One region of the Kitasatospora sp. NPDC088346 genome, then DNA from elsewhere that is predicted to be linked to it. Evidence: riboswitches for the same ligand, from Rfam matches in the RefSeq annotation. Region 1 holds a riboswitch; the other holds the start of a gene.

The links. A riboswitch is a leader RNA that binds a small molecule or an ion and turns the genes downstream of it on or off. The one in region 1 is predicted to bind cyclic di-AMP.
Region 2: another riboswitch for cyclic di-AMP. It lies ahead of ACIOFR_RS23885 (transglycosylase family protein); the one in region 1 lies ahead of ACIOFR_RS07840 (transglycosylase family protein).

The regions. Positions count from the first base shown of each region.
Region 1 is NZ_JBIURH010000004.1:7,141-11,397, reverse strand. It holds gene ACIOFR_RS07855 (purine-cytosine permease family protein) at 1-78, shown strand, start outside; gene ACIOFR_RS07850 (SDR family NAD(P)-dependent oxidoreductase) at 2-439, opposite strand; gene ACIOFR_RS07845 (cytochrome P450) at 596-1,858, shown strand; cyclic di-AMP (ydaO/yuaA leader) riboswitch at 2,206-2,386, shown strand; gene ACIOFR_RS07840 (transglycosylase family protein) at 2,390-3,100, shown strand; gene eno (phosphopyruvate hydratase) at 3,289-4,257, shown strand, end outside.
Region 2 is NZ_JBIURH010000019.1:119,764-124,020, forward strand. It holds gene ACIOFR_RS23870 (glycoside hydrolase family 13 protein) at 1-508, shown strand, start outside; gene ACIOFR_RS23875 (LacI family DNA-binding transcriptional regulator) at 534-1,559, shown strand; gene ACIOFR_RS23880 (hypothetical protein) at 1,653-1,853, opposite strand; gene ACIOFR_RS23885 (transglycosylase family protein) at 1,949-3,142, opposite strand; cyclic di-AMP (ydaO/yuaA leader) riboswitch at 3,148-3,309, opposite strand; gene ACIOFR_RS23890 (hypothetical protein) at 3,580-4,257, shown strand, end outside.

The sequences.
Region 1 (4,257 bases):
CTCAGCCCCGCGGCGCCGCCACCGGCGCGGCAGGAGCCGGAACCGACTCCCGGCGCTGGGCCGGGACGACCTCGCTGATCGCCTCGCCGACCAGCGCCAGCAGTTCGGCCAGCGGTTCGAGGTGGTCGGGCAGGTCGGCGAGCGCCACGATGCGCTCGCCGTCCGGTCCGGCCACCGCGAACAGGTCGATCGGGCCGAGGTGCTTGCGGGCGGTCTCCACCAGCGCGGCGACGTCGCTGGGCTGGTGGACGTCCGCGCTCACCCCGACCACCGGGCAGCCGGGCCGGTCCAGCTCGGTGGCCAGGTCCTCGGCCACCCCGGGGTGGAGATCCGCGATCAGCAGACCGGCCGCGCCCGCGGCGGCGAAACGGCGCGCGAGGTCGGACCCCGACCCGCCGCCGAGCACCGCGATGACCACCACTGCCCCGCTTACCCGCATGGCCTGCTCCTCCTTGAGCGAACCGCGTGGACCGCACCGCACAGCGGCCCGTACACGTATTCGGAGGATCGTAGGCACGCAGCGACCCTCCGCAACAGGGATTCCCCCTCAGGTGACCAGACTCACGCCCGCACAGGCAAAGGTTACGGTCATGACATGCCGGAATCCGTCGAGTCCATCCAGCCCGAGCTCTTCACGTGGGAGTTCGCCGCCGATCCCTACCCCGCGTACGCCTGGCTGCGCGAGCACGCCCCCGTGCACCGCACCACGCTGCCCAGCGGGGTGGACGCCTGGCTGGTGACCCGGTACGCGGACGCCCGGCAGGCGCTCGCCGACAGCAGGCTCTCCAAGAACCCCGCGCACCACAGCGGGCAGGGCCACCGCAGCGGCCGGGTCGGCATCCCGGGCGAGCGGCAGGCGGACCTGATGACCCACCTGCTGAACATCGACCCGCCGGACCACACCCGGCTGCGCCGTCTGGTGTCCAAGGCCTTCACCCCGCGCCGGGTCGCCGAGTTCGAGCCCCGGGTCCAGCAGCTGACCGACCGGCTGATCGACGGGTTCGCGGCCCGCGGCTCGGCCGACCTGATCCACGAGTTCGCCTTCCCCCTCCCCATCTACGCCATCTGCGACCTGCTCGGCGTCCCGGCCGAGGACCAGGACGACTTCCGGGACTGGGCCGGGATGATGATCCGGCACGGCCGGGGCCCGCGCGGCGGCGTCGCCCGGGCGGTCAAGAAGATGCGCTCGTACCTGCTGGACCTGATCCACCGCAAGCGGGCCGACCTGGGCGACGACCTGATCTCCGGCCTGATCCGGGCGAGCGACCACGGCGAGCACCTGACCGAGAACGAGGCCGCGGCGATGGCCTTCATCCTGCTCTTCGCCGGCTTCGAGACCACCGTCAACCTGATCGGCAACGGCCTGTACGCCCTGCTCGGGCACCCGGAGCAGCGGGCCCTGCTGCAGGAGTCCGTCCGGCGCGGCGAGAGCGCGCTGATGGACACCGCGGTGGAGGAGCTGCTCCGCTACGACGGACCGGTCGAGCTGGCGACCTGGCGGTTCGCCACCAGCCCGCTCAGCATCGGCGGGGTGGACATCCCGGTCGGCGACCCGGTCCTGGTGGTGCTCGCCGCGGCCGACCGCGACCCGGCACGCTTCGCGGCGGAGAACACCCTCGACCTCGCCCGCCGGGACAACCCGCACCTGGGCTTCGGCCACGGCATCCACTACTGCATCGGCGCCCCGCTGGCCCGGCTGGAAGGCCGGCTCGCCATCGGCACCCTGCTGACCCGTCTGCCCGACCTCCGGCTCGACGCGGAGCCGGACGCGCTGCGCTGGCGCGGCGGTCTGATCATGCGGGGCCTGCGTGAACTTCCGGTCGTATTCGACCCCGCCGGGCCGTCGATCCGGGCATGACATTCCCCCATTCGGAAGCATGCTGACGGCCTGTCGTTCCGATCGGCCGGAAATCGGCTGTTTCCAGCCCGGAAGTCTCCGGGAAGGTGTTTCGGCTGTCCGGAAACAGCTCGGACGGGCGAGCGGGACACGCGGCGCGGCGTGTCCCGAGGGCCTTTCGGGGGTCGACTGAATGCCTATCAACCCGGACATACCGGGATGGTTGGTCGACGATCCATGACGGTGCGTAATTTATGCGTGATGTTGGCGATATGAGCTTGTGATTGACCGACAGATCTGTCTAATCTCCGTGGAGCCCGCAGCCGTGGGCCCCGAACGCGGAACGCCGAATCCTGTCCGCCGCGCCCGGGAAAACCGAACCAGACCCTGGACAGGGGCGGGGGACCCAGGTTTGTTGCCGTCCCCAACGGCTAGGGGTGAAGCCGCCGGTGCGGCAGCAGGAACCCCCTCCTGCTGCCGCCGAGGCGGACGGGCCAACCTCCCGGTCCGAACCCGACAGCTCACCTCGCAGGCGTGCGGAGAGGAATCCTCATGCTGTTCACCGGAACGGGCCGTCACCGTCGCAGGACCCAGGCCGAGAAGGTCATCGCCGCCGCGGGCGTGGCCGGAGTGGGCCTGGCCCTGCCGCTGCTCACCGCCGGCGGCGCGCACGCCGCACCCGTGTCGACCTGGGACCGGGTCGCGCAGTGCGAGAGCGGGGGGAACTGGGGGATCAACACCGGCAACGGTTTCTACGGCGGGCTGCAGTTCACGCCCAGCACCTGGAAGTCGTTCGGCGGCACGCAGTACGCCGCGCAGGCCAACCAGGCCTCCAAGGGCCAGCAGATCGCCGTCGCCGAGCGGGTGCTGGCCTCGCAGGGGCCCGGCGCCTGGCCGGTCTGCTCGGTCAGGGCGGGGCTCACCAAGGGCGGCGCGGCCGCACAGGTGGACACCGACGACGCGGACGGGGACTCCGCCCGCGGCTCGACGCCGGCCAAGTCGGGCCGCAAACCCTCCACGCCGAAGGCCACGCGGCCCGCCGCACCCAGGGAGGCGGTGCCGCAGGCCGCCGCCGTCGAGCAGGACGACTCCGCCGAGGAGTCCGGCGACACCTACACCGTGCACCCGGGTGACACCCTGTCCGCCATCGCCGACGCCCGGCGCCTGGCCGGCGGCTGGCAGCGGCTCTACCAGGCCAACCAGGCCGTGATCGGCGCCGACCCGGACCTGATCGAGCCCGGTCAGGTGCTCCGGCTCGGCTGACCGGCACCGGACGGCAGGCCGTCCCGTTCGGGGCGGGGCGGCCTGTTTTGTGGGCATTCAGGTGAACTACCGGCCGGTAGCCGGGTCACACGGTGAGACGGGGCCACGGTCTGCGCGGCCCCGGCGCCGCGTGCGGTTAGGCTCTGGTCGTAACGACAACACATCCCGCTTCCGCAAGGAGATGCCTCGTGCCGTCCATTGATGTCGTCGTAGCCCGTGAGATTCTCGACTCGCGCGGCAACCCCACGGTCGAGGTCGAGGTCGGGCTCGACGACGGCAGCACGGGGCGTGCCGCCGTCCCGTCCGGTGCCTCCACCGGCGCCTTCGAGGCGCTCGAACTGCGCGACGGCGACAAGAACCGCTACTTCGGCAAGGGCGTCGAGAAGGCCGTTCTCGCCGTCATCGAGCAGATCGGCCCGGAGCTGGTCGGCTACGACGCCACCGAGCAGCGCCTGATCGACCAGGCCATGCTCGACCTGGACGCCACCCCGGACAAGTCCTCGCTCGGCGCCAACGCGATCCTCGGTGTCTCCCTCGCCGTCGCGCACGCCGCCTCGGAGGCCTCCGACCTGCCGCTGTTCCGCTACCTGGGCGGCCCGAACGCGCACGTCCTGCCGGTCCCGATGATGAACATCCTCAACGGCGGCTCGCACGCGGACTCCAACGTGGACATCCAGGAGTTCATGATCGCCCCGATCGGCGCGGAGTCCTTCTCCGAGGCCGTCCGCTGGGGCGTCGAGGTCTACCACACGCTCAAGGGCGTGCTGAAGGAGCGCGGCCTGTCCACCGGCCTCGGCGACGAGGGCGGCTTCGCGCCGAACCTGGACTCCAACCGCGAGGCGCTCGACCTCATCACCGAGGCCATCAAGAAGGCCGGCTACACCCCGGGCAAGGACATCGCGCTCGCCCTGGACGTCGCCGCCTCCGAGTTCCACCAGGACGGCTCGTACCAGTTCGAGGGCAAGGCGATCTCCTCCGCCGAGCTCATCGACTACTACGCCGAGCTGGTCGCCGCGTACCCGCTGGTCTCCATCGAGGACCCGCTGGACGAGTCGGACTGGGACGGCTGGAAGGCCATGACCGACAAGCTCGGCGACAAGGTGCAGCTGGTCGGCGACGACCTGTTCGTCACCAACCCGGAGCGCCTGCGCCGCGGC
Region 2 (4,257 bases), on a different contig from region 1:
GGAGCTCGGTCTGCCGGACGTCACCGACCTGCCCGACGAGGTCCGCCAGGACCCGTCCTTCTTCCGGCAGGCCGGCCAGGACGGCTTCCGCGACGGCTGCCGCGTCCCGATCCCGTGGTCCGGCACCGAGGCGCCGTACGGCTTCGGCCCGACCCCCGGCGGCCCGAGCTGGCTGCCGCAGCCGGCCTCCTGGGCCGAGCTGAGCGTCGAGGTCCAGACCGGCGACCCGACCTCCACCCTGGAGCTGTACCGCTCAGCGCTGGCCGTCCGCCGGGAGCACCCCGCGCTCGGCGCCGGCACCGAGGTCAGCTGGCTGGAGGCCCCCGAGGGCGTGCTGGCCTTCCGCCGGGACAGCGCCGAGGGCTCCTTCGTCTGCACCGTCAACACCACCGCCGAGCCGGTCCGGATGCCCGCCCCCGGCCGGCTGCTGCTCGCCTCCGCGGAGGTGGAGGTGGTGGACGGCGAGGGCGTCCTTCCGACGGACTGTGCCATTTGGTGGGCGGTCTGACGTGGTTGCAATAGGCTCTGGGATCGTGACTACGGCGCGACTCTCAGACATTGCGGCACAGGCGGGGGTCAGCGAGGCGACCGTCAGCCGGGTGCTCAACGGCAAGGCGGGCGTCTCGGCGACCACCCGGCAGACGGTGCTGGCCGCACTCGACGTCCTCGGCTACGAACGGCCGACCCGTCTGCGCCAGCGCAGCGCCGGTCTGATCGGACTGATCACCCCGGAGCTCAGCAACCCGATCTTCCCCGCGCTCGCCCAGGTGATCGAGCAGGTCCTCAGCCGGCACGGCTTCACGCCGGTGCTCTGCACCCAGACGCCGGGCGGCGCCACCGAGGACGAACTGGTCGACATGCTGGTCGAGCGGGGGGTCGCGGGCATCGTCTTCGTCTCCGGCCTGCACGCCGACACCGCCGCCGACCACGACCGGTACGCCCGGCTGACCGGCCGCCAGGTCCCGTACGTCCTGATCAACGGTTACAGCGAGAAGATCGACGCGCCGTTCATCTCGCCGGACGACCGCACCGCGATGTGGATGGCCGTCCAGCACCTCGTCGAGCTCGGGCACGAGCGGATCGGGATGGCGATCGGCCCACGCCGCTACGTCCCGGTGCTGCGCAAGATCGAGGGCTTCACCGCGGCCGTCCAGGAGCTGCTGGGACGCACCGCCGAGCAGGCGCAGGAGCTGATCCAGCACACCCTGTTCAGCGTGGAGGGCGGTGACGCGGCAGCGGGCGCCCTGCTGGACAAGGGCTGCACCGCGATCGTCTGCGGCAGCGACATGATGGCCCTGGGGGCGATCCGGGCGGTGCGCCGGCGCGGCCTGTCGGTGCCGCACGACGTCTCGGTGGTCGGCTTCGACGACTCGCCGCTGATCGCCTTCACCGAGCCGCCGCTGACCACCATCCGCCAGCCGGTCGAGGCGATGGCCACCGCCGCGGTCGACGCCCTGCTGGAGGAGGTCGGCGGGAACCTGGGCCAGCGCACCGAGTACATGTTCCAACCCGAGCTGGTCATGCGCGGCTCCACCGGAGCGGTGTCCAACGGCCGGTAGGCCCGGCCGGGGCCCGTGGTGCCCGAGCGTGCGAACAGCCCCGGAGAGACCCTCTCCGGGGCTGTTGCGCACGTTCTCGTGGGCGGAGGGAGCTCAGCCCTCCTCGACGACCGGCCGTGGCTGGTTCAGTCGCTGCCCGTCGGCCGCGTCGCCGGTCCGCGCCTCGGTGCGCCGGGTGCGGTCGAGGTAGTCCCGAACGACCAACTCGACCGCGTCCTGCGGATTCCTGGTGCCGGACTGCAGCATCACCTCGATGGCCAGATCGGCGTCGAGGGTGATGGTGACCTTCGCCATGGCGTGCTCTCCCGGATCGGTGGGCTCGCCGCAGCATAGGCCCCGTCCCCCGGGTCGGGCCAGGCCCGCCGGGGGACGGGGCCGCGGATCAGGTGTCAGATCCGGCCGGCGAAGTCCGGGGCCCAGTCGGCGATGGTCTCGGTGCGCACGCCGGCGCTCGGGTTGGCGGCCTCGACGTAGGTGCCGTTGCCGACGTACAGCGCGACGTGGTAGACGCCCGAGTTGCTGCCGTTGTTGGACCAGAACAGCAGGTCGCCCGGCTGGAGGCTGTCCAGCGAGACGCGGGTGGCGGTGTCCGCCTGGTCCGCGGCGACGCGGGGCAGCGAGACGCCGGCCTGACGGTAGGCGGCCTGGGTGAGGCCGGAGCAGTCCCAGCCGCCGTCGCTGCTGCCGCCGTAGACGTAGGCCTGGCCGACCTTGGAGAGCGCGAAGTTGATCGCCGCGGCCTTGGAGCCGGTCGCCTGGGTGGCGGCGGCGGGCTTGGCGGCGGTGCTCGCGGCCGGGGCGGCCTTGGCGGCCGGGGCGGCCGGGGCGGCCGGCTGCTCGGCGGCGGCCGGGGCGGCGGCTCGGGTGCCGTCACCGAGGTCGAGGTGCTGACCCGGGTAGATGACGTGCGGACCGGCCGTCAGGGTGGCCTTGTTCAGCTCGTAGAGCTTCTCCCAGCCGCCCTGGACGTGGTTCTTCTCGGCGATGTGGGACAGCCAGTCGCCGGCCACCACGGTGTAGTCGTGGCTGCCGTGCTCCCGGGAGCCGTCCCACTTCTTGCCGGACCACTGGTGGGTGCTCCCGGCGGGCGCGGTGGTCGCGGCCTTCGGCGCGGCGGCCTCGGGGGCGGCGGGCTGGGCGGCCTTGGGGGCGGCGGCCGGCTTCGGGGCGGCCTGGGTGGTGGTGGCCGCGGCGCCGGTGTTGATCTGCGGGGCCTCGCCGCCCTTGGTCAGACCGGCCTGGACGGAGCAGACCGGCCACGCGCCGGGGCCCTGGGAGGCCAGCACCTTCTCGGCGACGGCGATCTGCTGGTCCTTGGTCGCCTGGTTGGCCTGCGGGGCGTACGCGGTGCCACCGAAGGCGGCCCAGGTGCTGGAGGTGAACTGGAGGCCGCCGTAGAAGCCGTTGCCGGTGTTGATGCTCCAGTTGCCGGAGGACTCGCACTGGGCGACCTTGTCCCAGGTGGCGACCGAGGCGGCGGAGGCGGACCCGGCGGTCAGGCACGGGATGGTGAGGCCGATGCCGACGACACCGGTGGTGGCGATGATGCGGCGGGCGCGCTTGGAGGCGCTGATGGGCAGCATGAAGATGCGTTCCTCTCCCACGCCTGCGAGGTGAGCTGTCGGATTCGGGCTGGAGTTGCCCGGCCGTGCTGAGCACGGCTTCACCCCAAGCCCCGGACCGGTACCGACGTACCGTTCCCGGGCGACCTACCTGGTTCCCCCGCTCCTGCCCGCGGTGCTTCTGTGCAGTGCCAGCGCACCCGGCGGCAGGACTCGGCGTCCCGGGTGGCTGGGTCCGTGCGACCACGAACGTGGGAGGACATTAGGCAGACGTAAGTTGAAACCGCAAATGTGTGTGACCGCCATCACACTGTTCGCATCGCCTTTTCATGATCGATAAACCTCGATCGGACCGTTCATTATCGCTCGCTTTCGCGCAAAAGCCTTTAGCGGATGGGGACTTGCCTATGCTTCAGTCGGCAGAGTCGTTATCGAGGCCTGGGTGAGGCTGAGCGATCATGGAGTTCGAGCACAGACCGCCGGAGCCCGTGAACGGCGCCGACGACGCGAAGCCCCGGCCGGCCCGGCCCAGGTCACATCGGTCCGAACCGGACCATAAGGGGCGTATCGCCCGGCGCAGGCTGCTGATCTGGGGGGCCGTCGGAATCGTCGCGGCCGTCACCGGCGAGGAGCTGGTCCGTCAGACGCCGGTCGGCTTCCGCCGCCCGCGCCCGGGCCGGACGGAGGCCGGAGCGACCCCGAGCCCCCACCAGCACAGCGCCACGCCCACCTCCGGCGCCACGTCCGGTGCCACCTCCGCGCCGCCCGCCCCGCCGCCGCCGGTGACCGATGGCGGCCGCCGCTGGTCCGACCCGGCCGGCTGGGGCGGCGCCGTCCCCGGTCCGAAGTCCGCGGTGCGGATCACCGACCAGGTGCTGCTCGACGCGGACGCGACGGTGGGCTCCCTGCTGATCGAGCCGACCGGCTCGCTGGTCTTCGCCAAGGACACCGACCTCACGCTCGGCTCGGCCGGCAACATCGAGGTCCGCGGCAGCCTGGTGCTCGCCCCCTCCGACACCGCCGTGCACACGGTGCGTTTCCCCGCCGTGGACGAGCGCCGGTTCAAGGGCGGCGGCATGACCGTCGTCGACTCCGACACCGGCCTGTGGGTCACCGGCGCCGGCTACCTGCGCCTG